DNA from 2 places in the Lelliottia sp. EB106-05-01-XG201 genome. Region 2 is predicted to be linked to the other one. Evidence: predicted binding sites of a transcription regulator. Region 2 holds the regulator's gene; the other holds the start of a gene.
The links. The regulator LexA, encoded in region 2, represses DNA repair genes until DNA is damaged. The targets are predictions, from matches to a motif close to TNCTGTATGTACATACAGNA.

Region 1 (14,779 bases), 2.7 Mb from region 2:
ATGCGTACCGTTCTGAATATTTTGAATTTTGTCCTTGGCGGTTTTGCCACCACCCTTTCCTGGCTATTTGCCACGCTGGTCAGCATTGTTCTGATCTTCACGCTCCCCCTGACGCGCTCGTGCTGGGAGATCACTAAACTCTCCCTGGTGCCCTACGGCAACGAAGCCGTTCATGTGGATGAGCTTAACCCTGAGAGCAAAAGCGTCCTGATGAATACGGGCGGAACGCTGCTCAATATGTTGTGGCTGATCTTCTTCGGCTGGTGGCTGTGCCTGATGCACATCGCAGTCGGGAACACGCAGTGCATTACGATTATTGGGATCCCGGTCGGGATCGCCAACTTTAAGATCGCCGCGATTGCCCTGTGGCCCGTCGGTCGCCGCGTGGTGCCGGTAGAAGTCGCGCAGGCTGCGCGCGAAGCCAATGCCCGCCGTCGTTTTCAGTAACTAAGGATACGCCGCCCCTATGCTAAGCCCGTTGCTTCGCAGATACACATGGAACAGTGCCTGGCTCTATAACGTCAGGATTTTTATTGCGCTTTGCGGCGCGGCTGCCGTGCCCTGGTGGCTCGGCGAGGTTAAGCTGACTATTCCGCTGACCCTTGGCGTGGTGGCGGGAGCGCTGGCCGACCTTGACGATCGCCTGGCCGGACGGCTGCGCAATCTGGTAATTACGCTGATCTGCTTTTTCATCGCCTCAGCGTCCGTCGAGTTGCTCTTCCCCTGGCCTTGGCTTTTTGCCCTGGGTCTGATGATCTCCACCACCGGCTTTATTCTGCTGGGCGGCTTGGGACAGCGCTACGCGACTATCGCCTTTGGCGCACTGCTGATTGCGATCTACACCATGCTGGGCGTGTCCCTTTACGACCAGTGGTATCAACAGCCGCTTCTGCTGCTGGTCGGGGCGATCTGGTATAACCTGCTGACCCTGACCGGGCACCTGATCTTCCCGATTCGTCCGCTACAGGACAATCTCGCGCGCAGCTATGAACAGCTGGCGCACTATCTGGAACTCAAATCCCGGCTGTTCGACCCGGACATCGAAGAAGAGAGTCAGGCCCCGCTTTACGATCTGGCGCTGGCCAACGGACAGCTGGTCACCACGCTGAATCAGACTAAAGCCTCGCTACTCACGCGTCTGCGCGGCGATCGCGGTCAGCGCGGCACCCGACAAACGCTGCATTATTACTTTGTGGCTCAGGATATTCACGAGCGAGCCAGCTCGTCGCATGTACAGTACGCTGCCCTGCGCGAGAAGTTCCGCTATAGCGACGTGATGTTCCGCTTCCAGCGATTGCTGTCGATGCAGTCCCAGGCGTGCCAGCAGCTGGCACGGTCGATTTTGCTGCGTACACCTTACCAGCACGATCCTCGCTTCGAGCGGGCGTTCAGCCATCTTGATGCGGCGCTCGATCGCGTGCAGGCCAGCGGCACCTCGCCAGAACAGATGAAAGCCCTGGGATTTTTGCTTAACAATCTGCGCGCCATCGATGCGCAGCTGGCGACGATCCAGTCTGAGCAAGCGCTCTCCATACCGGGTAACGAAGCGGAAAACCAGCTCGCGGACGACAGCCCGCACGGCTTCGCGGATATGTGGCTGCGTTTAAGCCGCAACTTCACGCCGGAATCGGCCCTCTTTCGCCATGCGGTGAGGATGTCCGCCGTCCTGTGCGTTGGTTATGCCTTTATACAGATCACCGGCCTGCACCACGGCTACTGGATTTTGCTCACCAGCCTGTTTGTCTGCCAGCCGAACTATAACGCCACCCGCCATCGTCTGGCGCTGCGCGTGATCGGCACGCTCGTCGGTGTCGCTATCGGTCTGCCGGTGCTCTATTTTGTCCCTTCCGTAGAAGGTCAGCTCATCCTGATCGTCATTACCGGCGTGCTGTTCTTCGCCTTTCGTAATGTCCAGTATGCTCACGCGACCATGTTTATTACCCTGCTGGTGTTGCTGTGCTTCAACCTGCTGGGCGAAGGATTTGAGGTCGCCCTGCCGCGCATCATCGACACGCTGATCGGTTGCGCCATCGCATGGGCTGCGGTGAGCTTTATCTGGCCGGACTGGCGTTTTCGCAATCTGCCGCGCGCGCTGGATCTGGCGATTAATGCCAACTGCCGCTATCTGGATGCGATCCTGGAGCAGTACCATCAGGGCCGCGACAACCGTCTGGCCTATCGCATTGCCCGTCGTGATGCCCATAATCGCGATGCGGAACTGGCGTCGGTGGTGTCAAACATGTCAACGGAGCCGCGCGCGACCGCAGAAATTCGTGAAGTCGCTTTCCGGCTGCTGTGTCTGAACCACACCTTCACCAGTTACATTTCAACATTGGGTGCGCATCGCGAGCAGCTCACCGATCCGAACATCCTCGCACTGCTGGATGATGCTGTGTGCTACGTCGATGATGCGCTCCATCACCGTCCGGTCGACGAGCCGCGCGTGCGAAGTGCAATAGATGAACTTAGCCAGCGTATTGCGCATTTCGATCCCGGTGCGGACACCAAGGCTCCGCTCGTGCTCCAGCAAATCGGTCTGCTCATCGCCCTTCTGCCTGAGATTTGCCGCCTGCAGCAGCAAATCGCTACTTACCGGAATGATTTTCCGGCAGTACAGGAAGCGCGTTAAACCACTCCATCAGCTCCCGACGCCTGATCGTCGGGAGCGCCGCCTCATGCAGCCCATCAATCGCCCCGGCCAGTGCAAACAACACTTTGACGCCAAGGTGCCGGTTCAGGGCTCTGATTTTCAGCCAGCATGCTTCTGCCCCCAGCGTCCGCAACATCGCTTCACTGGTGACGCCCGCCTCACACAGGAGAATTTCAATCTGGAACGTCAGGTTGGGCAAATCTTTGAGTCGCCGCCGCTGATGCCGCTGGTAACGCTCCTGCCGGGCTGCCTCGAGCGCAAAGCTTGAAAGCTGCAACAGCCTTTCGCGGTCCTGCCATAATCCTTCATCCACGCGGTAGTAATTCAACAGAACCGGTCTGCCCCGTTTGAGTAAGGTTAAAAAGGAGGAGGACTGTCTTACACAGTACTGCGCGCTTTGCTCACACGCCCGCAGATAGAGTTCGCCATCAGAGACCATCGCGAAGACCGCTTCGTCGACGGCTAATGTGTAGCCGCCAAAGAGAGCCCGATGGTGGATTTCACCCAAAGGTGCGAGGTATTCCTGGGATGTATAGATCCGTTCATAAGATATCTTTTTCATGATATTCACCATATAAATCATAGAGTAACAACACCATTTGCTTACTACCGGATCCGTTAGCAGGAACATAGAAAACTTATTGTCACTCGGCAAGATTATTTTGCAGGACACGCCAATATCGAACTAAATTTGCGAGACGCTTTCCGAAAATGAGGTTGATCTTTGGGCGTACAGGGGTTACTGTATATTCATACAGTAACTACAGGGCTGGAATGATTATGCACACTTCAGGCTATGCAAATCGCTTAACATCTTTTACCTCTTCCGCTGGCAATGGCGCGCAAAAAACGGCCGGACGTGTCTCTACCGGTTTGATCAGTGAAGTGGTATATCGCGAAGACCAGCCCATGATGACACAATTGCTTTTATTGCCGCTTTTACAACAGCTTGGCCAGCAGTCGCGCTGGCAGCTCTGGCTGACGCCGCAGCAGAAGTTGAGCCGGGAATGGGTACAGGCATCTGGGCTGCCCCTCACCAAAATGATGCAGAGCAGTCAGGTCGCGCCATGCCATACGGTGGATTCGATGGTTCGCGCATTGCGCACCGGGAACTACAGCGTTGTGATTGGCTGGCTGGCAGAAGAATTAACAGAAGAAGAACATATTCGCCTGGCGAATGCGGCAGAAGAAGGTGACGCGATAGGGTTCATTATGCGTCCGGTTCGTCTCGATACTCTCGGCAGAGGACACCTGTCTGGGCTAAAAATTCACTCAAATTTGTATCATTAAGTAAATTTAAGAGTATTCCTGGAACTTTTTTTGACATCCGTTGACGCAAAAAGTTCCACAACTCAAAACTTCGAGAAAGCTTGTCTGGCGCGGTTTCCGTTAATTTTACAGCATAAAATTCTCGCTAAAAATGTTAAATATTGCGTATACGGAACTTTTTTTTTCATATGCCTGACAGAGTTCACACTTGTAAGTTTTCGAGTACGTTGTAGACTTTACATCGCCAGGGGTGCTCGGTCTAAGCCGAAGATATCGGTAGAGTTACTAGTTTGAGCTCGCCCCCCGGTGAAGGATTTAACCGTGATTTCTCGACGAGATCTTCATGGCGATTTTTGGATGATAACGAGGCGCAAAAAATGAAAAAGACAGCTATCGCGATTGCAGTGGCACTGGCTGGCTTCGCTACCGTAGCGCAGGCCGCTCCGAAAGATAATACCTGGTATGCAGGTGGCAAACTGGGCTGGTCTCAGTTCCACGACACTGGCTGGTACAACAGCTCCCTGAACAACGATGGCCCAACTCACGAAAGCCAGCTCGGTGCAGGTGCGTTTGGTGGCTATCAGGTTAACCCGTATGTTGGTTTTGAAATGGGTTACGACTGGTTAGGTCGTATGCCATACAAAGGCGACAACGTTAACGGCGCATTCAAAGCTCAAGGCGTTCAGCTGACCGCTAAACTGGGTTACCCAGTAACTGACGATCTGGACGTGTACACTCGTCTGGGCGGCATGGTATGGCGCGCTGACTCCAGCAACAGCATTGCTGGCGACGACCACGACACGGGTGTTTCCCCAGTATTCGCTGGTGGCGTAGAGTGGGCAATGACCCGTGATATCGCTACTCGTCTGGAATACCAGTGGGTTAACAACATCGGCGACGGTGCTACCGTTGGCGTTCGTCCTGACAACGGCATGCTGAGCGTAGGTGTTTCCTACCGCTTCGGCCAGCAGGAAGATGCTGCTCCGATCGTTGCTCCAGCTCCGGCTCCAGCTCCAGAAGTACAGACCAAGCACTTCACTCTGAAGTCTGACGTTCTGTTCAACTTCAACAAAGCAACTCTGAAACCAGAAGGTCAGCAGGCACTGGATCAGCTGTACACCCAGCTGAGCAACCTTGACCCGAAAGACGGTTCAGTAGTGGTTCTGGGCTTCACCGACCGTATCGGTTCTGACGCATACAACCAGAATCTGTCCGAGAAACGTGCTCAGTCTGTAGTTGATTACCTGGTATCTAAAGGTATCCCAGCTAACAAGATCTCCCCACGTGGTATGGGCGAATCTAACCCAGTGACTGGCAACACCTGTGACAACGTGAAAGCTCGCGCTGCACTGATCGACTGCCTGGCACCAGATCGTCGCGTTGAGATCGAAGTTAAAGGTATCAAAGACGTTGTAACTCAGCCTGCGGCATAAGTTATCGTCTTATAAAAAAACCCCGCCATGCGGGGTTTTTTATTGCCTGAAGAAAAGTGAAAAACTATTTTTTGCCAAGCATGGCCTGCAGGTCATTCTTCAGCGTCGACATCTGGTTAGCATATTTCTCTTTATGCTCCGCATCTTCAATCAGCTGCACCACCGTCTCCGACAAGGTTTTTCCTCTGCGCTGGGCCAAACCGGCTAACCGCTGCCAGACCATAAACTCCAGGTCGATAGACTTCTTACGCGTGTGCTGATGTTCAGCGTTAAAATGGCGTTTGCGACGCGCACGAATGGTCTGCTTCATACGGTTTAACAGCGCCGGATTGATGTGCTTTTCGATCCACCCGTTGACCTGTACCGGCTCATTTTCGAGGGTCAGCAAAACATCCACCGCTTCTTTTGCAGCACTGGCTTCGATGTAGCAGGTGATCAGCTCGCCTTCTCGATGCTTTTTGACCAGATACTTCCATTTCCAGCCGCTTTCGAGATTTTCCAGTTGTTGATATTTCATCGCGATCTCAGTGTTACCTCGTAACTATGTTCAGAATATCAGTTTTTTGGCAATCTGCTGAAAAGAAATCATATCCTGAGAGCCTTGCGTCGCATTCACCCTCTGAAATCCCGAATACCACGTGGGAATGGGTCAACGCTTGCGGTATAATCCACCGCTTTACATCTAACTAAAAAACATCAACTTTGACCATTACGAAACTAGCATGGCGTGACCTGGTTCCGGATACTGAAAGCTATCAGGAACTGTTTGCACAGCCAGACCTCGCAAAAGAACACGACTTCATCCTTAGCGACACGCAACCGCGTTTACATTACGCGCTGGAGCAGACGTTAAGCCCATGGACAACCTCCCCCTTCATGTTACTGAAGGCGCCAGAAGAAGCCGAATATTTGGCCCTGATGGCCGATGCCGTGCGTCAATTGCAGCCAGAAGCGGACAACGTTTTTGGTGGGCAATATCGTATCGTGGGAAGTGATGTCACTTTCGAACCCGCAAAAACTGCTGATGAAAATTTTGCTGCCACCGGCGACGTCATTACCGCCGAGTGGGCCGAAGCGGAACAGTTATTTGGCTGCCTGCGTCACTTCAACGGTTCGCTGAGCATTCAGCCAGGGCTGGTACACAAAGCCAACGGCGGTGTGTTGATTATCTCGCTGCGCACCCTGCTGGCACAGCCGCTGCTGTGGATGCGTCTGAAGAACATCGTGACGCATCAGCGCTTTGACTGGGTCGCTTACGACGAATCTCGTCCACTGCCTGTCGCCGTTCCGTCGATGCCCCTGTCACTGAAAGTGATCCTGACCGGCGATCGCGAATCGCTGGCTGATTTCCAGGAGATGGAACCGGAGCTCGCCGATCAGGCGGTCTACAGCGAATTTGAAGACAACATCCAGATCGCCGACGCGGACGACGTGACGCAGTGGTGCCAGTGGGTGCTGGCCGTCGCTGATCGTTTCGCTTTGCCAACGCCTGCGGCAGATGCCTGGACTGGCCTGATTCGCGAAGCGACGCGTGACACGGGCGATCAAGAAACCCTGCCGCTTTGCCCACTGTGGATCAGCAAACAGCTGCGTGAAGTCGGTGTCATTAGCGGTTCCGGCGAATTCACCGGCGAACAATTTGCTCAGATGCTGGCGCAGCGCGAATGGCGCGAAGGCTATCTGGCCGACCGCATGCAGGATGAGATCCTGCTTGAACAAATTCTGGTGGAAACCGAAGGCGAGCGCGTAGGACAAATCAACGCCCTGTCCGTCATTGAGTTCCCAGGTCATCCGCGCGCCTTTGGCGAGCCTTCACGGATCAGCTGCGTCATTCATATTGGCGACGGCGAATTTACTGACGTGGAGCGCAAAGCTGAACTGGGCGGGAACATTCATGCGAAAGGCATGATGATCATGCAGGCCTTCCTGATGTCTCAGCTGCAGCTGGAACAACAGCTCCCCTTCTCTGCCTCGCTGACGTTTGAACAGTCATACAGTGAAGTGGACGGCGACAGTGCTTCTATGGCTGAGCTGTGCGCGGTGATCAGTGCCCTTGCGGATGTGCCGATTAACCAGAGCATTGCGATCACCGGTTCTGTCGATCAGTTTGGTCGCGCCCAGCCCGTTGGCGGCCTGAATGAGAAGATCGAAGGTTTCTTCTCCATCTGCCAGCAGCGCGGGTTTAGCGGGAAACAGGGCGTCATTATCCCTGCGCCAAATGCGCGCCATCTGAGCCTGAGTCAGGCGGTACTTGATGCCGTGGAAGCAGAACAATTCAGCATCTGGGCCATCGAAGATATTACGGATGCGCTACCCTTACTGACGAACCAGGTCTGGGACGGCGAAGTCCAAACGACGCTGATGCAGGCGATCCAGGACCGCATTGCTCAGGCCATGCAGCAGGACGCGCGTCATCGTTATCCGTGGCCGTTACGCTGGCTGAGCTGGTTTAGTCCGAACTGATCGGACTTGTTCAGCGTACACGTGTTAGCTATCCTGCGTGCTTCACTAAAATAAGGCTTACTGAGAACATGGTAGATAAACGCGAATCCTATACAAAAGAAGATCTTCTTGCCTCTGGTCGTGGAGAGCTGTTTGGCGCTAAAGGCCCGCAGTTACCTGCTCCGAGCATGCTGATGATGGACCGTGTCGTGAAAATGACCGAAACCGGCGGCAACTTTGACAAGGGTTACGTGGAAGCGGAACTCGATATCAATCCTGACCTGTGGTTCTTCGGTTGCCACTTTATCGGTGACCCGGTAATGCCTGGCTGTTTAGGTCTGGATGCGATGTGGCAGCTGGTTGGCTTCTATCTGGGCTGGCTGGGCGGCGAAGGTAAGGGCCGTGCGCTGGGCGTGGGTGAAGTGAAATTCACCGGTCAGGTTCTGCCTTCCGCGAAGAAAGTCACCTACCGTATTCACTTCAAACGCATTGTGAACCGTCGTCTGGTGATGGGTCTAGCGGATGGCGAAGTGCTGGTTGATGGCCGTGTTATCTACACCGCCAGCGACCTGAAAGTCGGTCTGTTCCAGGACACGTCTGCGTTCTGATGATTGCTTAAAATCGTTTAAGCATGAAAGGCGAAACCTCCGCATGGCGGAGGTTTCTGTTTTTAAAGAGACGTTATCAAGCAAGAAGTACCCTGTCTCCGATGGCTTCTCGCCAGCCTCCCAGCCATTGTGACCTTTGATTTATCGTCTGATAAGGACACATTTCTTTAGAGCGTCCAGCGATGCCAGCCTGATAACCACGTTGATGAGCCCTTTCCAGGCGATCTCGTTTCTGTCTCTTCATGCCTCGTTTCCCTCATTCTTTGGTCTGGTGGAAAGAAAACAGTGTATGCAAAACGTGCAAACACAGATAACGAATAACCCGAATCTCCCTCAGCGTCAATGCGCAAAATTCACGCCAGTGTCATATTTGTGAGCTACACAGAAGATCATTTGTACAAAAATTGTGAGCTGGCACAAGTAACAGCCTGAACAAAAACCGAAAAAAAAGCCGCCATCAGCGAAACGCGGATGGCGGCTTTCAGTGATGAATTTTACTTATGGCAGACGAGAAATCTCCTGCGCGATGCTGGCCGATTCCTGGGCCCAGCCCTGCGCCAGCACTTTCACCATCTCGTCATAACCGTCCTGCTGCTGTTTCAGCTCCAGGTGGAACGGACGCTTAATCAGCTGTCCCTGATGGTTCAGCAGCCACTCACCGCTGATCACCACCTTCCCATCGTAACGACCATGGAAACCCGTCACGTTGACGTTGAGGGTGTCCTGATCGCTGCCCAGAGGCTGAGAGGCCACTACCCAGCCCGGAAGCTGGCTGCTCAGGTTCGCCACCAGCGTATTACGTAATTGCTGGTCCAGCGGGCTGGCCCACAGATTGTTATTCGCAATCACGTACTGCACTTCGCTGGTCTGATACACCACGCCGTTTCCGGCGAGGGAATCAGGGATGGTCACCTGCTCAACCCACAGCAGACGATGCCCCTGGCTGGCGGTGCTTTGCCCGCCCGTCTGCGCTCCCAGCGGCAGCTGGTAGTAGCTCTTGGTGTCACTTCCTGAACTGCAGGCTGTTAAAACCAGTGCTCCGACGATTAATAGCCACTTTTTCATTCTTTTGCCCTCTTCGGCTCAGGATCTTTTTTGTCCTTGGCTTCAAATACCAGCGCGTTGCTCTTCTCATTCAGCGTTTTCAGAACTGGCTGCAGTTCACGCAGGACCTGATCCAGGCGCTGCATATCCGCCACCATCTTGTTGTACGCCGCCGAGCCAGGCTGGAAGCCCTGCATGCTGCGGTTCAGCTCGCGCAACGTTTTCTGCATATCCTGCGGAAGCTGCTGCATCGACTGGTTAGCCGTAATTTTATTGATATTATCCAGCGTGGTTTGCAGACGACGCATCGTGGCCTGGCTTTCGGTCAGGCTGTTGGTCGCTTGCTCAAGCATTGGATTCAACGGTAGATTGTTAATCTTATCCAGGGTTTCCATCAGACGCTGTTGGATCTGCGCCAGGCCGCTGCTGACGGTCGGGATAATCGTGTATCCGCCAAACTCGCGCGCACCGGTCATCGCCGGGGCTTTCGGATAGAAGTCCATATCCACATACAGCGCGCCCGTCACCAGGTTGCCGGTTTTCAGCGAGCCGCGTAATCCGCGATTCATCAGCTGATTTATATGTTCCCCGATATCCTGATCCTTACCGATCTGGGCCAGCAAGCGCTCAGGCTCAATGCGGATCAGCACCGGAATGCGATAGTCATCATCCAGCACCTGATGCAGGCCCGGTACGAAGTACGGTACCTGACCGACGGTACCCAGACGAATACCGCGGAACTCGACCGGCGCACCAGGCTGCAGGCCACGAACCGAATCTTTAAAGAACATCAGGTAGTCGACGTGATCCGTATAGAGCGCATCCTGAATGCTTTTCTGATCGTCGAACAGTCTGAACGCGGTTTTTGGCGCGACCGGCTGACCCAGATCCATCCCTTCCGGCACATCAAAGCTCACCCCGCCACCGAACAGCGTGGTCAGCGATCCCATCTCAACGCGCATGCCCGCCGACGTCAGATCCACCGCAATGCCGCTGTCTTTCCAGAAGCGCACGTTGTTGGTGACCAGGCGATCGTTTGGCGCATTGATAAACAGCTGATAGCTGATGGCGCGTTTTTGCGCATCAAAGGTGCTGGTTTCAACGGAGCCTACGCGATAACCACGGAACAGCACCGGATCGCCCGGGCTGAGCTGCCCTGCTTTCTTACTGTCGAGGGTGACACGAATACCTTTCGCATCGGGTGGCGCCAGAGGCGGAGCATCAAGCAGCTGATAGTTTCCGGGCTGGCTGCCTTTCGATCCCGGCTGCAGCTCAATGTAAGCGCCGGAAAGCAACGTCCCCAGACCACTGATCCCTTCCCGTCCGACCTGCGGTTTGACCACCCAGAAGACGGAATCACCATGTAACAGCTTTTCCATCCCTGAGTGCAGACGTGCTTTGATCTCAACGTGCGTCAAATCGTCCGTCAGAGTTGCGCTCTCGACCACACCCACATCCACGCTACGGCTCTTAATGGTGGTTTTCCCCCCTTCAATGCCCTCCGCGTTGGTGGTGATCAGCGTCACTTCCGGCCCCTGATGGCTGTAATGATAAAACAGGATCCAGGCTCCGATCAGCGCGGTGACGATGGGGAAGATCCACACCGGCGACCAGTTCTTGACCTTCTGCACTTTCGCCTCTCCACTCTTATTTTCCATGCTCTCACTCTTCCTCATGGCTTGACTCTGGCTCTCGATCCCAGGATAAACGCGGATCAAAAGTCAGGGCCGCAAACATCGTCATCACAACGACCAGCGCAAACATCAGCGCGCCCATAGCGGGATAAATACTCATCAGTCCTCCCATGCGCACCAGCGCGGAGAGGACGGCAATCACAAACACGTCGATCATTGACCAGCGGCCAACAAATTCGACGACTTCATAAATCAGATGCATGCGTTCACTGTCGCGTTTCCCGTGCCCTTTGGCATCCCAGCACAGCCATGCAATCGCGATCATTTTTAAGGTCGGAACCATGATACTGGCGATAAAGATCACCATAGCGACCGGATACGAACCTTCGCCCCACAGCAAAACCACACCGGCGAGGATCGTAGAGGGCATTTTGTCCCCCAGCAGATCCGTAATCATGATCGGTAAAATGTTGGCGGGTAGATACAGCATGATCGACGTGACCAATAACGCCATCGTCCATTGCAGACTGTTTTTACGCCGCACATGTCCTTTTGTCCCGCAGCGCGGACACACCTCGTGGTCAGCAGGCAAAATCGCGGTACAGCAGGAACAGGAGCGTAATCCCTGGCGAATCCCCGGTACGCCCACTTTTACCGTCTGACTAAGCGTGGGCGCAGACGCGATATCATCCCAGGCCCAGCGGCGGTCCACGCACTGGAAGGCGCGCAGTTGCAGGATGCAGTACAGGCACCAGGGGATAAAACTGCTGCCGATCCCGACGTCGCCGTAGGCCATCAGCTTCACGAAGCTGACCAGAATGCCCGCCAGGAAAATCTCCGCCATTCCCCAGCTTTTCAGCTGGAAAAGCACCCTGGCCAGCATGATTTTCACGCTGTCGGGCATTCGGACGCGGTTGACCAGCAGCAGGATCACCACCAGACAAAACGCCGGAACGATTTGCACGAAAAGGAGGAAGAAGGTGCCAAGACTGGCGTAATCTTCCGAGAACATGACGCCGGGAATTTCCAGCAAATTCACTTCGCTGGTCATCCCGCCGACTTTCATATAGATGAACGGAAAAAGATTAGAGAGCAGCAGCATAAAGAGTGCCGCGAGCGCATATGCAGTAGGACGCGCACGAGGCGCGTCCCACTCTGTTGTCAGCGTTGCCCCGCAGCGGGGGCAAGTTGCTTTATGTCCGTGATCCAGCTCAGGAAGCGCCACGAGCATATCGCATTGCGAGCATAGAATATGCCGGTCGGCATGGTGCTGATCACACATCGGGTATCCCTGTTTATGCGCCGTTTTTGAGAGCCTCAAGGTACTCCCAGCGCTCAAATGCTTCTTCCAGCGCTTTTTCAGCCTGGGAAAGCTCCGCCAATATTTTCTGAGTATAGTCGTGTGGCTGGCTAAAGAAGGAGGCATCAGCAACCTGAGCCTGCAATGTGCCCAGATTCGCTTCCAGCTCTTCCAGACGTTGCGGCAACCCTTCCAGTTCGCGCTGCAGGTTATAGCTCATTTTGACCGTCGATTTTTTGACAGTTTCTGCTTTTGCGACAGGAGTTTGCGATCCAGTTTTGGATTTTGACTGTTTAGTCGCCAAAGATTGCGCCTGCTGCCCGCGCGCATCCTGATAGCCGCCGACATATTGACCAATCCGGCCTTCACCTTCGAAAATCCAGCACTCGGTCACGGTGTTATCCACAAACTGACGGTCGTGGCTGACCAGCATCACGGTGCCCTGATAGCCGTCGATCAGCTCTTCCAGCAGTTCCAGAGTTTCGACATCCAGATCGTTGGTCGGTTCATCGAGAATCAATAAGTTACTTGGCTTCAGGAACAGACGCGCCAGCAGCAGGCGGTTACGTTCCCCGCCGGACAACGCGCGAACCGGCGTCATGGCGCGTTTCGGATGGAACAGGAAGTCCTGCAGGTAGCCCAGCACGTGGCGCGGTTTACCGTTGACCATCACCTCTTGCTTACCTTCCGCCAGGTTGTCCATCACGGTTCTGTCCGGATCCAGCTCAGTACGGTGCTGGTCGAAATAGGCCACTTCCAGTTTAGTCCCGCAGTGAACGCGACCGCTGTCAGCCTGCAGCTGGCCGAGCATCAGTTTCAGCAGCGTGGATTTACCACAGCCGTTCGGGCCAATCAGGGCGATTTTGTCGCCACGCTGAACCTGAGCGGAGAAATCGGTCACCAGCACTTTGCCGTCGATCTGGTAATTGACGTTTTCCATTTCGAAGACAATCTTGCCGGAGCGAGACGCTTCTTCAACCTGCATCTTCGCGCTGCCCATCACTTCGCGGCGCTCGCTGCGTTCGTTACGCATCGCTTTCAGGGCGCGCACGCGGCCTTCGTTACGGGTACGACGCGCTTTGATGCCCTGACGAATCCAGACCTCTTCCTGCGCCAGCTTACGGTCGAACTCGGCGTTTTGCAGCTCTTCGACGCGTAGGTTTTCTTCTTTCTCCAGCAGATAGGTGTCGTAATCGCCCGGATAAGTGACCAGCTTGCCGCGGTCGAGATCGACAATGCGGGTCGCCATGTTGCGGATAAACGAACGGTCGTGGGAGATAAAGATAATGGTGCCGTTGAAGGTTTTCAGGAACCCTTCCAGCCAGTCGATGGTTTCGATGTCCAGGTGGTTCGTCGGCTCATCGAGCAGCAGTACTTTTGGCCCGCAGACCAGCGCGCGACCGAGCGCCGCTTTACGCAGCCAGCCGCCCGACAGGGACGCCAGCGCCATATCGGCTTCAAGACCAAGCTGCTCCAGCACTTCATTGATGCGATCTTCCAGCTGCCACAGACCGTGGTGATCCAGCAGGTCCTGCAGACGCGCCATCTCGTTGAGATTTTTTTCGCTCGGATCGGTCATCACCAGGTGCGAGATATCGTGATAGCCCTTCAGATACTCGGCCTGCTCGGAGATCCCTTCGGCGACAAAATCGTAGACGCTGCCCGCCACGTTGCGCGGTGGATCCTGTTGCAGACGCGACACGATCAGATCCTGCTCGTAAACGATACGACCATCGTCCAGACCCTGCTCACGGTTGAGGATCTTCATCAGCGTGGATTTACCCGCGCCGTTACGGCCGACCAGACAGACGCGTTCGTTGTCTTCGATGTGCAGTTCTGTATCGTCGAGAAGTGGCGCATCGCTGAAGGACAGCCATGCGCCGTGCATGCTAATTAATGACATTTATATTTCCTTTCAGACTGCGGTAATCAACCAGCAGTTGTGAATTTGACGGTTACGGGCGAAGTCCTGAGACAGCGTTTTTTGGCTGATTTCTTGTGCTTGCAGCCCCAGTTTTTCCAGCCCGTCATTGTCCATGCGGAAGCCGCGTTTGTTGTTCGAGAACATAATGGTGCCGCCTTTACGCAGCAGACGTTTCAGGTCGGTCATTAGACGCAGGTGATCGCGCTGAACGTCGAAGGAGTCTTCCATACGTTTCGAGTTAGAGAAAGTCGGCGGATCGATGAAGATCAAATCGAACTGCTCGTCCGTATCCCGCAGCCAGCCCAGCACGTCCGCTTGCATCAGGCGATGCTGACGCCCGGTCAGGCCGTTGAGACGCAGGTTGCGCTCTGCCCACTCCAGATAGGTACGCGACATATCGACGGTAGTGGTGCTGCGCGCACCGCCCAAACCCGCATGAACGCTGGCGCTACCGGTATAGGCGAACAGGTTGAGG
Region 2 (14,779 bases):
CTCGTGGATATTGAGGTGGTTCAACGTCACTCAGTTTCCTTATATGACATCCTCTTTCCATCCTCCTTGGGTCTACGCCCCACCCCCGCGTTGTGTGATCTGCGTTGCATAAATTTAAGTTATGAGTCATGGCGCACATAAAAGCCCACTGAATATTGCAGCCTGCATCACGAAATTCCCCAGAGCCCGCCCGGCGCGGTGGCAGAACCGGTTATCTCATCCTCCCGCCTCCTCCCCCATCAAAAAGGCAGGGGGTGGAGGATTTGCAGAAGTTATCGATACCCCATAGTGAACTTATGTTGAATGTTTCTGTCGGTGACAGGTTGTAACGAGGGAGAAGGGCATGGCGAGCGTACAGCTGCGGAATGTAACGAAAGCCTGGGGCGACGTAGTGGTGTCTAAAGACATCAATCTCGACATCCACGAAGGTGAATTCGTGGTGTTTGTGGGCCCATCAGGCTGCGGTAAGTCAACACTGCTGCGTATGATTGCTGGACTTGAAACCATCACCAGTGGCGATCTGTTTATTGGTGAAACCCGCATGAACGATATCCCGCCCGCCGAACGCGGCGTCGGCATGGTCTTCCAGTCTTATGCGCTCTATCCCCATCTCTCTGTTGCCGAAAACATGTCCTTTGGCCTGAAACTGGCCGGGGCGAAAAAAGATGTGATTAATCAGCGCGTCACTCAGGTGGCGGAAGTGCTGCAGCTGGCACACCTGCTGGAGCGTAAACCGAAAGCGCTCTCCGGTGGACAGCGTCAGCGCGTGGCGATTGGCCGTACGCTGGTGGCGGAACCGCGCGTGTTCCTGCTCGATGAACCCCTCTCTAACCTGGACGCTGCCCTGCGCGTTCAGATGCGTATTGAAATCTCCCGTCTGCACAAACGCCTTGGCCGCACGATGGTCTACGTCACCCACGATCAGGTCGAAGCGATGACGCTGGCCGACAAAATCGTGGTGCTGGACGCCGGTCGCGTCGCGCAGGTGGGGAAACCGCTGGAGCTGTATCACTACCCGGCTGACCGCTTCGTTGCGGGCTTTATTGGCTCGCCGAAGATGAACTTCCTGCCGGTGAAAGTGACCGCAACGGCTATCGAACAGGTACAGGTGGAACTGCCGAACCGTCAGCAGATTTGGCTGCCAGTGGACAGCGCTAACGTACAGGTCGGGGCAAACATGTCCCTGGGTATTCGTCCTGAACATTTACTGCCAAGTCAGATCGCCGATGTGACGCTGGAAGGTGAAGTGCAGGTCGTCGAACAACTTGGTCACGAAACACAGATTCATATCCAGATCCCCGCCATCCGTCAGAACCTGGTTTACCGCCAGAACGACGTGGTGTTGGTAGAAGAGGGTGCCACATTCGCTATCGGTTTGCCGCCAGAGCGTTGCCATCTGTTCCGAGAGGATGGCACTGCATGTCGTCGGCTGCATAAAGAGCCAGGCGTTTAAGCATTCCAAATATAAAAGAAAAGCAATGATCTCAGGAGATAGAATAATGATTACTCTGCGCAAACTTCCACTGGCAATCGCCGTGACAGCAGGCATTTTGTCTGCTCACGCGGGTGCCGTCGATTTTAAAGGTTACGCCCGTTCGGGTATCGGCTGGACCGGTAGCGGCGGCGCGCAACAGTGCTTCCAGGCAACGGGTGCACAAAGTAAATACCGTCTTGGTAACGAATGTGAAACTTACGCTGAGCTGAAACTGGGCCAGGAAGTGTGGAAAGAAGGCGATAAGAGCTTCTACTTCGACACCAACGTCGCGTACTCCGTTGCACAGCAGAACGACTGGGAAGCCACTGACCCAGCCTTCCGTGAAGCCAACGTGCAGGGTAAAAACCTGATTGAATGGCTGCCAGGTTCCACCATGTGGGCCGGTAAGCGCTTCTATCAGCGTCATGACGTTCATATGATCGACTTCTACTACTGGGATATCTCCGGCCCGGGTGCAGGTCTGGAAAACGTGGATCTCGGCTTTGGTAAACTCTCCATGGCGGTGACCCGTTCGACTGAAGCGGGCGGTTCTTCTACCTTCGCCAGCAACAACGTGCGTGATTTCACCACTGAGACCGCGAACGACGTCTTCGACGTGCGTTTAGCGCAGATGGAAATCAACCCAGGCGGCACGCTGGAACTGGGCGTTGACTACGGTCACACCAACGTAAACGACGATTACTACCTGCAGCCAAATGCCTCTAAAGATGGCTGGATGTTCACCGCAGAACATACCCAGAGCATGCTGAAAGGCTTTAACAAATTTGTAGTTCAGTACGCCACCGACTCCATGACCTCGCAGGGTAAAGGCCTGTCTCAGGGCGCGGGCATTGGTCTGGGTAATGACGACACCGATGGCAAACTGTATGCCTACGGCATCAACAACAACGGCCACCTGCTGCGTATCCTCGACCACGGCGCAATCTCCCTGGGCGACAGCTGGGACCTGATGTACGTCGGTATGTACCAGGACATCGACTGGGATAACGGCAACGGCACCAAATGGTACACCGTGGGTGTGCGCCCAATGTACAAATGGACGCCAATCATGAGTACCTTGCTGGAAGTGGGCTACGACAACGTCAAATCCCAGAACACCGGCGACAAAAACAACCAGTACAAAATCACCCTGGCGCAACAGTGGCAGGCGGGCGACAGCATCTGGTCCCGTCCGGCAATCCGCGTCTTCGCAACCTACGCGAAGTGGGATGAGAAGTGGGGTTATGACACTTCCGGTAGCCCAATTTCCACTAACTCTAAGTACAACTCTAACTTCGGTATGCAGACTGCTGGCCTGGGCCGCGGTGATACCGACGAGTGGAGCTTCGGTGCTCAGATGGAAATCTGGTGGTAATCCGCCCTTAATCTCACGTAATGGCTAAACAAAGGAGGGGCGCAAGCCCCTCTGATTTAAGCGTCGCGCGCTATTGCCTGGCCACCGCAACGCTTGATATCTGAGGTGATAAAATGAAAATGAACAAAAGTCTCGTTGCCCTCTGCCTGACCGCTGGCCTGCTGGCAAGCGTACCGGCAGTCAGTTTTGCCGATGTCAATTTCGTCCCGCAGAACACCACGGCGGCCCCGGCCATCCCGGCTTCTGCGCTGCAACAGCTGGTCTGGACGCCTGTCGACCAGTCTAAAACCCAAAGCACCGATCTTTCTGCCAGCGGCCAGCAGCTGAATGTTCCCGGCATTTCCGGTCCGGTCGCGGCCTGGAGTATCCCGGCGAACATTGGTGAGCTGAACCTGACGCTGACCAGCATCGTCGACAAACAAACGAACGTCTTCGCACCGAACGTGCTGATTCTGGATCAGAACATGACGCCATCGGCGTTCTTCCCGAGCAGCTACTTCACCTATCAGGAACCGGGCGTGATGAGCGCCGATCGCCTGGAAGGGGTGATGCGCCTGACGCCTGCGCTGGGTCAGCAGAAAATTTATGTGCTGGTCTTCACTACGCCGCAGGATCTCACCCAGACCACGACGCTGGTGGACCCGGCCAAAGCCTACGCCAAAGGCACGGGTAATGCGGTACCGGATATTCCGGACCCGAAAGCGCGTCACACCACGGACGGCACCCTGAAACTGAAAGTGAGCACTTCCTCTGCCTCCAGCGTGCTGGTCGGCCCACTGTTTGGCTCATCCGGCCCTGGCCCTGTGACCGTGGGTAACACCGCCGCTCCGGCTCCGGCCTATGCCGCACCGGTCGCCGCTGCACCTGCTGCTGCCCCGGCACCGGCGCCTGCTCCGGCGAAGAAAGCCGAACCGATGCTGAATGACACCGAAAGTTACTTCAATCGCGCCATCAAAGAGGCAGTTGATCGCGGCGATGTAGACAAAGCGCTGAAGCTGCTTGATGAAGCTGAGCGTTTAGGTTCGACCACTGCCCGTTCCACCTTTATCAGCAGTGTAAAAGGCAAGGGGTGACCGTCTCCCCACAGTGCTGATTTTGTCAGTAGTTTAGTGCGCCTGAGTGGGCGCACTTTTTTTTGTGCGGCAAAAAGCTGTTGCACCCCTGTTGCGATAATGATCGCTAAACCGCGTTTGGCCGCCCCCAATCTGCTTTTCTGCGATACAATAGCCAGACGTTATGTATCGGAGAGTCTGGCATGTCACACCCTGCGCTAACGCAACTGCGTGCGCTGCGCTATTTTGAACACATCCCCGCGCTTGACCCGGAACAGCTGGACTGGCTGCTGCTGGAAGATTCCATGACGAAACGCTTTGAGCAGCAGGGGAAAAAAGTCACGGTCACGCTGATTCAGGAAGGCTTTGTCGCGCCTGAAGACGTCGCCAGTGAACTGCCGCTGCTGCCGAAAGAGGAGCGCTACTGGCTGCGCGAGATTTTACTCTGCGCCGACGGTGAACCCTGGCTTGCCGGGCGGACGGTGGTCCCGGAATCGACCCTGTGCGGCCCGGAGCTGGCGCTGCAACAGTTGGGCAAAACCCCGCTGGGACGTTATCTTTTCACGTCGTCTGAGCTCACCCGTGATTTTATTGAGATTGGTCGCGATGCAGACCTGTGGGGACGCCGTTCCCGCCTGCGCTTAAGCGGCAAGCCGCTCATGCTGACAGAACTCTTTTTGCCTGCATCGCCGTTGTACTAAGAGGATTTGAAAATGGAGTGGAGTCTGACGCAGGACAAGCTGCTGGCTTTTCACCGCTTGATGCGCACCGATAAACCCATCGGCACTTTTTTGCTGCTGTGGCCAACGCTATGGGCGCTGTGGGTTGCCACCCCAGGTTTGCCGCCGCTGTGGATCCTGGCGGTGTTTGTGGCCGGCGTCTGGCTGATGCGTGCTGCGGGCTGTGTGGTGAACGATTATGCCGACCGCAAATTTGACGGTCACGTGAAACGCACCGCTAACCGCCCGATGCCGAGCGGCCAGGTCTCGGAGAAAGAGGCCCGCACGCTGTTTGTGGTGCTGGTATTACTCGCTTTCCTGCTGGTCTTAACGCTTAACACCATGACGATTTTGCTCTCGGTGGCGGCACTGGCGCTGGCGTGGGTTTATCCGTTTATGAAGCGCTATACCCATCTGCCGCAGGTGGTGCTGGGCGCGGCCTTCGGCTGGTCGATCCCGATGGCGTTCGCCGCCGTCAGCGAATCCGTCCCCTTAAGCTGCTGGCTAATGTTCCTCGCCAACATCCTGTGGGCCGTGGCGTATGACACACAGTACGCCATGGTGGACCGCGATGACGATCTGAAAATTGGCATCAAATCGACGGCGATTCTGTTTGGTCGTCACGATAAGCTGATCATCGGAATTTTGCAGGTCGCCGTGTTAGGGCTGATGGTACTGATTGGCTATCTGAACGCCCTGAACTGGGAGTTTTACTGGTCGGTGCTGGTGGCGGGAATGCTGTTTGTGTATCAGCAGAAGCTGATTGCCAACCGCGAGCGTGAAGCCTGTTTCAAAGCATTTTTGAATAATAACTACGTTGGCCTGGTGCTGTTTTTGGGGCTGGCGATGAGTTACTTTGCCTGAAAAAAAGCCCGGTGGCGCTACGCTTACCGGGCCTACATGTTGTGCTAAATCGTAGGCCGGGTAAGGCGAAGCCGCCACCCGGCTTTTTTATTACTCGTCCTGCGTCGCACTCTCAATCGTCAAACGCACATCAGACGTAATCAACTCCGCCAGCATCTGGTAAACCCGCATCGTCTCTTCAGGTTCCGCATCGCCGGTATCGCTGATATAGCCTTCATCACGCAACGTCAGCACCAGAGAGCTGAACACCGCTTTATCGAAGAACTCTGGCGCGTTAATGCCGTGCAGCACGGACAGACGCTGAGCCAGGGTGCGGCTCTCTTTTTCCAGGGTTCCACGGTTGATGGACGGGTTCGCGCTCAGCAGCCAGAAGGTGATGGCGTAGCGCTGCAACGTCTCGCGCGCACCGGCGGCCAGCAGCTGCAGGGTACGGGAGCGCGACGGATTGATATGCAGCTCATCGTCTTTCACCGCGATCAGACCCTGACGTAGCAGCTCGGCGGTCAGTTTATCCAGCTCGATCGCCAGCTCTTCGTTGCTCCAGCTCAGGAACAGCTCGGCTTTCAGCATCGGATAGAGCGTCTCAACGTGACGCAGCAGTTCCTGACGGGAAATACGGCGGTGCTGAGTGATGATCGCCGCCATCAGGGACGGCAGCATCAGCATATGAGCGATGTTGTTGCGATAGTAGGTCATCAGCACCGCCTGCTCGCGCGGCAGAATGATGATGTCACCGATCGTATCTTTCTCGACTTCGAACTTGTTCATCTGCAGCGCGTGGTCGATCAGCTGACCGGCGGTCGCAGATGGAACGGTAGAGTCGGCGGAATACGGGACATTACGCATAATGTCCAGGTAGCAATCGAGCTGCTCGGTCAGCTGTTCGCGCGTCAGTGAACGCTGACGAGACGCCAGCAGCGCCGTGACGCACAGGTTCATGGCGTTAGCTGCACCGGCGTTGTTAATACGCACCATCAGATCGGCGGCGATGTTATTCACCGTCGGCGTCAGCCAGGCTGGGCGAATCGCTTCGATTGGGTCGATAGACTCGCGCCACTCGGGAACGTGCTGATTCAGGTAGGTCATGAGCGGCAGCGGCTCGCCAAAGTTGACGTAGCCCTGACCGAGATTACGCAGCTTGCTCAGGCCTTTCAGCATCTGAGGCAGGCTCTCTTTCTCTTTGGTCGCGCCGCGCAGCTCTTTGGCGTATGTGCCCACTTCCATCACGTGCTCGTAACCGATGTAGATCGGCACCAGCGTAATAGGGCGCGTACCGCCGCGCAGCATCGCCTGAATGGTCATCGACAGGGTGCCGGTTTTCGGGTCAAGCAGACGGCCCGTACGAGAACGGCCACCTTCGACGAAATACTCAACGGAATAGCCGCGGCTGAACAGCTCGCCCAGATATTCGCGGAACACCGTGGAGTAGAGCTTGTTGCCCTTGAAGGTACGACGAATAAAGAACGCACCCAGACGGCGGAAAATCGGGCCGGCTGGCCAGAAGTTCAGGTTGATACCGGCGGCGATGTGCGGTGGCACCAGTCCCTGATGATAAAGGACGTAGGACAGCAGCAGATAGTCCATGTGGCTGCGGTGGCAAGGCACATAGACAATCTCGTGGCCGTCGTGGGCCAGCTGGCGCACGCGCTCGGCGTTGTGGACGTTAATCCCCTGATAGAGACGGTTCCAGGTGAAGCTCAGGATACGGTCGGAGAGGCGGATCATCTCGTAGGAGAAGTTGGCCGCAATCTCTTCCATCAGGGCAATCGCGTTCTGCTGGGCTTTCTCGTGAGAGATTTTCTTGCTGCGCGCTTCGTCTTCGACGGCGCGAGCAATGGCTTTCGAGGCCAGCAGTTTGTTGAACAGATCCTGACGCGCAGGCAGACGCGGGCCAACGGCCGCCAGACGCTGACGGGCGAAGTGCATACGCGCCACGCGAGCCAGTTTCTGGGCAATAATCTTGTCCGTGCCGTGTTCATCCGCCATGCGGCGCAGCGAAACGGAAGGGGAGAAACGCACAAAGCTGTCGCGCCCCAGCCATGAGACGGCAAAGAATTTCTGAATACCATTCAGCATGCGCAGCGGCGGGTTCTCTTCGCCTTTCTGACGTCCAGGACGACGACCAAACATCACCGACACCGGCACCATCTGGACATCCAGGCTGGGGTTGCTGCGGTGCAGATCGAGATAGTCATGGAATAGCTTAATCGACTCTTCTTTCGGCGTGTAATAGGTGAACACGCGCGGCCCGCCGTGAATAAACACGTAGCGCGGCAGCAGCGTTCCGTCGACCTCAAGGGGTTCGAGCGGATCGGGTAAGTCGTGCGCCAGACACTGGGCGCGCAGCGTCAGTAAGTCTGCCTTCGAGTTATAAGGCAAAACGTACATAATTGGGCGCGAGGTATCGAGCCCTAATTCCAGCGCGGGTTCCGCCGGGATAGACTTACTTTTTACCAGGACGCTTAATGGTAAATTAAGTAATTTGTAGTAAATTCGTGGCCAGCCGGACATAAACGATGTAAAGCCTCTGGTTAATAATGCAAATGCGGCGCAAGGATAACAGAAAGCGCGCAAAATTTCTGTTGTTACCGGTCATACTTCAGGCTGCATGGCAATGCGCTACAGCTATAGTTACTGACGCTAAATCTAAGAAAAGGTTCTTTTAATGGCCAATAATACCACTGGGTTAACCCGAATCATCAAAGCTGCCGGATATTCATGGAAAGGTTTCCGCGCCGCATGGATCAATGAAGCTGCGTTTCGCCAGGAGGGGGTTGCCGCCGTCGTCGCGGTGATCATCGCCTGTTTCCTCGATGTTGATCCTATTACCCGCGTGCTTCTCATTGGTTCAGTCCTTCTGGTGATGATAGTGGAAATTCTGAACAGTGCTATCGAAGCGGTGGTGGATCGCATCGGGTCTGATTTCCACGAACTCTCGGGCCGCGCAAAAGATATGGGCTCTGCCGCCGTGCTGCTGGCGATTATCATCGCTGCCATCACCTGGATCACGCTTCTTTGGTCACATTTTCGATAAGCCTTCAGGAATCGAATAAGTCTCTGGTTTTTTGTGCAGTTTTTGATTCCAAAATCACCTTTGACTGTATATACTCACAGCATAACTGTATATACACCCAGGGGGCGGAATGAAAGCGTTAACGGCCAGACAGCAAGAGGTGTTCGATCTTATTCGGGATCACATCAGCCAGACGGGAATGCCACCAACGCGTGCGGAAATCGCGCAGCGTCTGGGCTTCCGTTCTCCAAATGCCGCTGAAGAGCACCTCAAAGCGCTGGCGCGTAAAGGCGTCCTTGAGATTGTTTCGGGTGCGTCACGCGGCATTCGCCTGCTGGTGGAAGAAGAAGAGGGTCTGCCACTGGTGGGCCGTGTCGCAGCGGGTGAGCCTCTGCTGGCACAGCAACACATTGAAGGGCATTACCAGGTCGATCCGGCGATGTTCAAACCGAGTGCTGATTTCCTGCTGCGCGTCAGCGGGATGTCCATGAAAGACATCGGCATTCTGGACGGCGATTTGCTGGCGGTTCACAAAACCCAGGATGTGCGTAACGGCCAGGTTGTGGTTGCGCGCATCGACGACGAAGTGACCGTGAAGCGCCTGAAAAAACAGGGCAACACGGTACAGCTGCTGCCAGAAAACAGCGAGTTCTCCCCGATTGTGGTCGATCTCCGCGAACAGGCTTTCTCCATCGAAGGTCTGGCTGTGGGCGTGATCCGCAACGGCGAATGGCTGTAATGTCTCTCTGACAGGCTGCGGTCTTTCCGCAGCCTGACTGTCTCTTATCTTTCCCGGTACTTTCTCATGTCTCTGCTGACTCCCTCAGACAAGGCATTGTGGCGTCTTGCGCTGCCGATGATTTTCTCCAATATCACCGTTCCCCTGCTAGGGCTGGTCGATACGGCGGTGATTGGCCATCTGGATTCCCCTGTTTATCTCGGCGGCGTGGCCATCGGCGCGACGGCGACCAGTTTCCTCTTTATGCTGCTGCTCTTTTTACGCATGAGCACCACCGGGCTGACGGCCCAGGCATTTGGCGCCAAAGATCCGGTTCGTCTGGCTCGTGCGCTGGTCCAGCCGCTAATTCTTGCGCTCGGCGCAGGGCTGCTGATTGTGCTGCTGCGTACGCCGCTGATCGATTTGGCGCTGCACGTGGTCGGCGGCAGTGAAGCCGTGCTCGAACAGGCGCGACGTTTCCTTGAAATCCGCTGGCTCAGCGCCCCGGCGTCGCTGGCAAACCTCGTTTTGCTCGGCTGGCTGCTCGGCGTACAGTACGCCCGCGCGCCGGTGATCCTGCTGGTGGTGGGAAACCTGCTCAATATCGTGCTCGATCTGTGGCTGGTGATGGGCCTGCACATGAACGTGCAGGGGGCCGCGCTGGCGACCGTCGTCGCGGAATACGGCACCTTCTTCATCGGCCTGTGGATGGTGAAACGCGTGCTGGTGATGCGTGGCATCACACTCGCGATGCTGAAAACCGCCTGGCACGGCAATATCCGCAAACTGCTGGCGCTTAACCGCGACATCATGCTGCGTTCGCTGCTGCTGCAACTCTGCTTTGGCGCGCTAACGGTATTTGGTGCGCGGCTCGGGCCGGAGATCGTGGCGGTGAACGCGGTCCTCATGACCTTGCTGACCTTCACCGCCTACGCGCTGGACGGGTTTGCCTATGCGGTTGAAGCCCATTCAGGGCAGGCGTATGGTGCGCGCGAGACGGGGCAGTTGCAGGAGGTGTGGCGGGCGGCCTGTCGGCAGTCGGGACTGGTGGCACTATGCTTCGCGCTCGTCTACGCTTTGTTCGGAACGAATATTGTGGCGCTCTTAACCTCGCTGCCTGAGCTGCGCGAGCTAGCAAATCACTACATTCTCTGGCAGGTCGTTTTACCGGTGGTGGGGGTGTGGTGCTACTTGCTCGACGGCATGTTTATCGGTGCGACGCGCGGGGCTGAGATGCGAAACAGCATGGCGGTCGCGGCGGCCGGTTTTGCCCTGACACTTTTCACGCTGCCCTGGCTTGGCAATCACGGTTTGTGGCTGGCCCTGGCGGTGTTCCTCGCTCTGCGCGGCCTCTCTCTGGCGGTGATCTGGCGGCGTCACTGGCGCAATAATACCTGGTTTGCGTAGTGGCTTCGTTTGACGAAACGGTTAAAGATTCTGAATCTCTCAACGTCTGCCAAATCCTTATCTACAATTAATATCACGTCCAGCAGAAATGAACGTAACGGACGACACGAATTTTACGTGATAACCGAACGATGAGGATATGATTATGAATAAAGACGAAATCGGCGGTAACTGGAAACAGTTCAAAGGTAAAGCGAAAGAACAGTGGGGTAAACTGACCGATGATGACGTGACCGTCATTGAAGGTAAACGCGAACAGCTGGTCGGTAAGATTCAGGAACGCTACGGCTACGCGAAAGATCAGGCGGAAAAAGAGGTTGTTGACTGGGAAAAACGCAACGACTACCGCTGGTAACAGAGTTCTACCCGTTGTACACGGAAGTACAATCCCTGAGGGCGGCCTAACAGCCGCCCGCTTTGTTTTTAGCGCGGTTTTTTCTTCACTAAAATGGAGTGATCGTGCTGGCACTCGCCCTGATGGCGACAGGCTTCCACTTCGACACACGCCGAGCACAACCCGTGCGCTTCAATCACGTTATGGCGCAGGGCAAAGCCCATTTTTGCCGCCAGCGAATGCATAATGTCTTCCACGCCTTCCGCCCCTTCTTCTTTGACCGCACCGCAGCGATCGCAGATAAACATGGCCGAAGTGTGCGTTGGCTGATCGAACAGATGGCACAGCACGTAGCTGTTTGTCGACTCGACCTTATGAACAAACCCTTGTTCCAGCAGGAAATCCAGCGCACGATAGACCGTTGGCGGTTTCGCCTGGGGCTCGCTTTCGCGCAGCAGGTCGAGCAGATCGTAGGCGCTGATGGCACCGCGCTGCAGGCTCATCAGACGTAACACTTCAAGGCGCTGCGGGGTCAGGCGCACATTGCGTTCAGCGCAGAGCTTTTCAGCTTGCGCCAGCAGATCTTGCATCGTGGTCTTGTCCATGTCGCACCTCGGAGTATGGAGTCTGGAAAACCCTCACTTTACCATGTTCTGCTGAAAACGCCGAGATCCGCCACGGTGTGCTATACCTGACGCATCGAAACAAGGGAATAAACAGAATGAAAAGACCTGACTGCATCCGACACTGGCGCGACGTCGAAGGTGCCGACGATTCGACTTACCCGGACAGTGACGAACTCTTTGCTATCGGCGCGCCGCTGGCCCGAAAACTGGGGCTGGGGCGGATCGGTATTCACCATGAACGCCTGCCGCCGGGCCGTCGCACTTCCTATCCCCACGCCGAAAGCGACGAAGAGGAGTTTATCTTCGTGATTGAAGGGCATCCGCAGGCATGGATTAACGGTTATTTATGGAAACTTGAGCCGGGCGACAGCGTCGGTTTTCCGGCCGGAACCGGGGTCTGCCACACCTTTATCAACAACACCGAGGAAGAGGTTCGGCTGCTGGTCGTGGGCGAGGCGAACAAAAAACACAACCGCATCTATTACCCGCTCAATCCGGTGTATGCCGCCACCCGAGAGGACCGCTGGGTGGACCATCCCCCGCAGTTTTTTGGCCCGCATGACGGAAAACCTGGGCGAAAATAATTTCCTCTTCTATAAATATTGAGGGCCGTCACAAATTACAACAGGCCAGCCGGAAGATTTAACTTAAGGAAATAGCGTGTCTTTTTGATGTTATTCACAGCAATAGTTCGTCCCTGTTTAAGAGATAACAGGGTTGTTAAATAACAGACTATAAAACGAGCATACTGTGAAAAAACATTTAAAATTTTCGGTGGTTAGCATCGCTGTCTCCCTGTTTGTGGCAAACGAGGCGTCCGCCGCTAATACCTGGGCAGAAGCGCGTAGTGACGCGATGGGTGGTACGGGCGTTGCTTCGGGCAATTACGGTAGTGGAGCCTTCATTAACCCGGCGCTGCTGGCAAAGTCTAAGCCGGATGACGACATTACCGTGATTCTGCCTTCGGTCGGCGCGCAGATCACCGACAAAGACAATCTGCAGGATCAGATCGACGATATCAGCGATAAAGTCGATCACTACGACAATGTGATCAACAGCCTGACACCGGCTGAGATCATCGCCAATCCCTTAGGATCCGTGAACCAATTCCAGAGCGCGGCGAAAGATCTTGCTGACGAGCTGGACGATCTGAAAGGCAAAACTGCCCGCGCTAACGCCGGTGCCGGAATTGCGGTCAGCATTCCCAACCATGTCCTGGCGGTTGCCTTCGTGGCAAAAGGCTACGCCCACGCGCGCGTCAGCTCTTCCATTGACCAGCAGGATATTGATTATCTGCGCAGCATCCAGAACAGCAAACTGGTGGCCGGAAGCGTCGCGCTCGATGCGGCCCTGAATGGTTCGGATCAAATCACCAAAAACCTCAACTCCACCGCGTCTGGCCGGGCAGCAATTGTTTCCGATTACGGCGTGGCGGTGGCGCGTCAGTTTGATATCGCCGATGTGCCGGTCTCTGTCGGTATCACGCCAAAACTGCAAAAAACCTGGCTCTATAACTACACCACCTCCATCTACACTTACGACAGCGATGACTGGAACAACAGCCGCTATCGCACGGACGATACCGGTTTCAACGTCGATGCTGGTGTGACCGCTGATTTTGGCCAGCACTGGACGGTGGGCCTGAGCGGACAAAACCTGATGTCGCGTGATATCGACACCAAAGATGTGCGCATTCGTAATGGCCGCACGGGTGAGGAAGTGAACTACAAAGATACCTACCAGATCCGTCCGCTGGTGACCGCTGGCGTGGCCTGGCATAACGATCTGGTGACGCTCACCGCCGATGGCGATCTGACCGAAACCAAAGGCTTCAAAAGCGAAGAAAACTCCCAGTATGTCGGCGTCGGTGCGGAAGTCACGCCCCTCAGCTGGCTGGCGGTGCGTGCCGGTTATCGTGCGGACGTGAAAGACAACGACAGCAACGTCTTCACCGGCGGTCTTGGCTTTGCGCCGTTCAACGCAGTCCATGTGGATCTGATGGGCCTGTACGGGGAAGACAAAACCTGGGGCGCGGGCGCGCAGCTGAGCGTCACCTTCTAAGACGACCGGAGGCCATGCGCCTCCGGCTTTTCTTTGTGCTATAGTAGCGCCCCTTTTCCACCAAATGCTTAAAACTTCGCCATGTCGTCAGAATCACAGTCAAATTTCCCTGCACACCGTTTTTCCATCGCGCCGATGCTCGACTGGACCGACAGACACTGCCGCTATTTCCTGCGCCAGCTCTCTCGCCACACGCTGCTGTACACCGAAATGGTGACCACCGGGGCGATTATTCATGGGAAGGGCGACTATCTGGCCTATAGCGACGAAGAGCATCCGGTTGCCTTGCAGCTCGGCGGGAGCGACCCGGCGGCGCTGGCGCACTGCGCGAAACTGGCGCAAGAGCGCGGCTACGACGAGATCAACCTCAACGTCGGCTGTCCGTCCGACCGCGTGCAGAACGGCATGTTTGGCGCCTGCCTGATGGGCAATGCCCAACTGGTGGCCGATTGCGTCAAAGCGATGCGCGACGTGGTGTCGATTCCGGTGACGGTCAAAACCCGTATCGGGATTGACGACCAGGACAGCTACGAATTCCTGTGCGATTTCATCAATACGGTGGCCGGAAAAGGTGAGTGCGAGACGTTTATCATCCACGCGCGTAAAGCCTGGCTGTCCGGTCTCAGCCCGAAAGAGAACCGTGAAATTCCACCGCTGGACTACCCGCGCGTGTATCAGCTCAAGCGTGATTTCCCGCATCTGACCATGTCGATCAACGGCGGCATCAAATCTCTCGACGAAGCCAAAGCCCATTTAGAACACATGGACGGCGTGATGGTGGGTCGCGAGGCGTATCAAAATCCGGGCATTCTGGCCTCGGTGGATCGTGAGATCTTCGGCGTGGACGGCACCGATAAAGATCCGGTTGCCGTGGTGCGCGCCATGTATCCGTACATCGAGCGCGAGCTGAGCAACGGCACCTATCTGGGCCATGTGACGCGCCATATGCTCGGTTTATTCCAGGGCATTCCGGGGGCGCGTCAGTGGCGTCGCTACCTGAGTGAAAATGCCCATAAAGCCGGGGCAGATATCGAAGTCCTGGAGCAGGCCCTGCGTCTGGTCGCTGACAAGCGATAATTTTCACCAAAAGTTCGTCAAATTCACCACGCCCTGCGAATGTTCGCGGGGCGTTTTGT

Region 1: a site for LexA is predicted at 3,391-3,410, ahead of sulA (SOS-induced cell division inhibitor SulA). Genes of this name have one in related genera too.

The regions. Positions count from the first base shown of each region.
Region 1 is NZ_JBYTDV010000001.1:2,993,118-3,007,896, forward strand. Features, by position in the region: gene AC3WS9_RS14140 (YccF domain-containing protein) at 1-447, shown strand; gene yccS (YccS family putative transporter) at 467-2,629, shown strand; gene AC3WS9_RS14150 (TfoX/Sxy family DNA transformation protein) at 2,586-3,212, opposite strand; gene sulA (SOS-induced cell division inhibitor SulA) at 3,431-3,940, shown strand; gene ompA (porin OmpA) at 4,297-5,352, shown strand; gene matP (macrodomain Ter protein MatP) at 5,417-5,869, opposite strand; gene AC3WS9_RS14170 (AAA family ATPase) at 6,055-7,815, shown strand; gene fabA (bifunctional 3-hydroxydecanoyl-ACP dehydratase/trans-2-decenoyl-ACP isomerase) at 7,884-8,402, shown strand; gene rmf (ribosome modulation factor) at 8,479-8,646, opposite strand; gene pqiC (membrane integrity-associated transporter subunit PqiC) at 8,901-9,467, opposite strand; gene pqiB (intermembrane transport protein PqiB) at 9,464-11,104, opposite strand; gene pqiA (membrane integrity-associated transporter subunit PqiA) at 11,109-12,362, opposite strand; gene AC3WS9_RS14200 (ABC transporter ATP-binding protein) at 12,376-14,283, opposite strand; gene rlmKL (bifunctional 23S rRNA (guanine(2069)-N(7))-methyltransferase RlmK/23S rRNA (guanine(2445)-N(2))-methyltransferase RlmL) at 14,296-14,779, opposite strand, start outside.
Region 2 is NZ_JBYTDV010000001.1:300,502-315,280, forward strand. Features, by position in the region: gene malK (maltose/maltodextrin ABC transporter ATP-binding protein MalK) at 344-1,453, shown strand; gene AC3WS9_RS01370 (maltoporin) at 1,497-2,849, shown strand; gene malM (maltose operon protein MalM) at 2,963-3,922, shown strand; gene ubiC (chorismate lyase) at 4,105-4,602, shown strand; gene ubiA (4-hydroxybenzoate octaprenyltransferase) at 4,615-5,484, shown strand; gene plsB (glycerol-3-phosphate 1-O-acyltransferase PlsB) at 5,575-7,995, opposite strand; gene AC3WS9_RS01395 (diacylglycerol kinase) at 8,150-8,518, shown strand; gene lexA (transcriptional repressor LexA) at 8,628-9,236, shown strand; gene dinF (MATE family efflux transporter DinF) at 9,303-10,622, shown strand; gene AC3WS9_RS01410 (CsbD family protein) at 10,768-10,977, shown strand; gene zur (zinc uptake transcriptional repressor Zur) at 11,046-11,561, opposite strand; gene AC3WS9_RS01420 (cupin domain-containing protein) at 11,678-12,166, shown strand; gene AC3WS9_RS01425 (conjugal transfer protein TraF) at 12,333-13,643, shown strand; gene dusA (tRNA dihydrouridine(20/20a) synthase DusA) at 13,725-14,720, shown strand.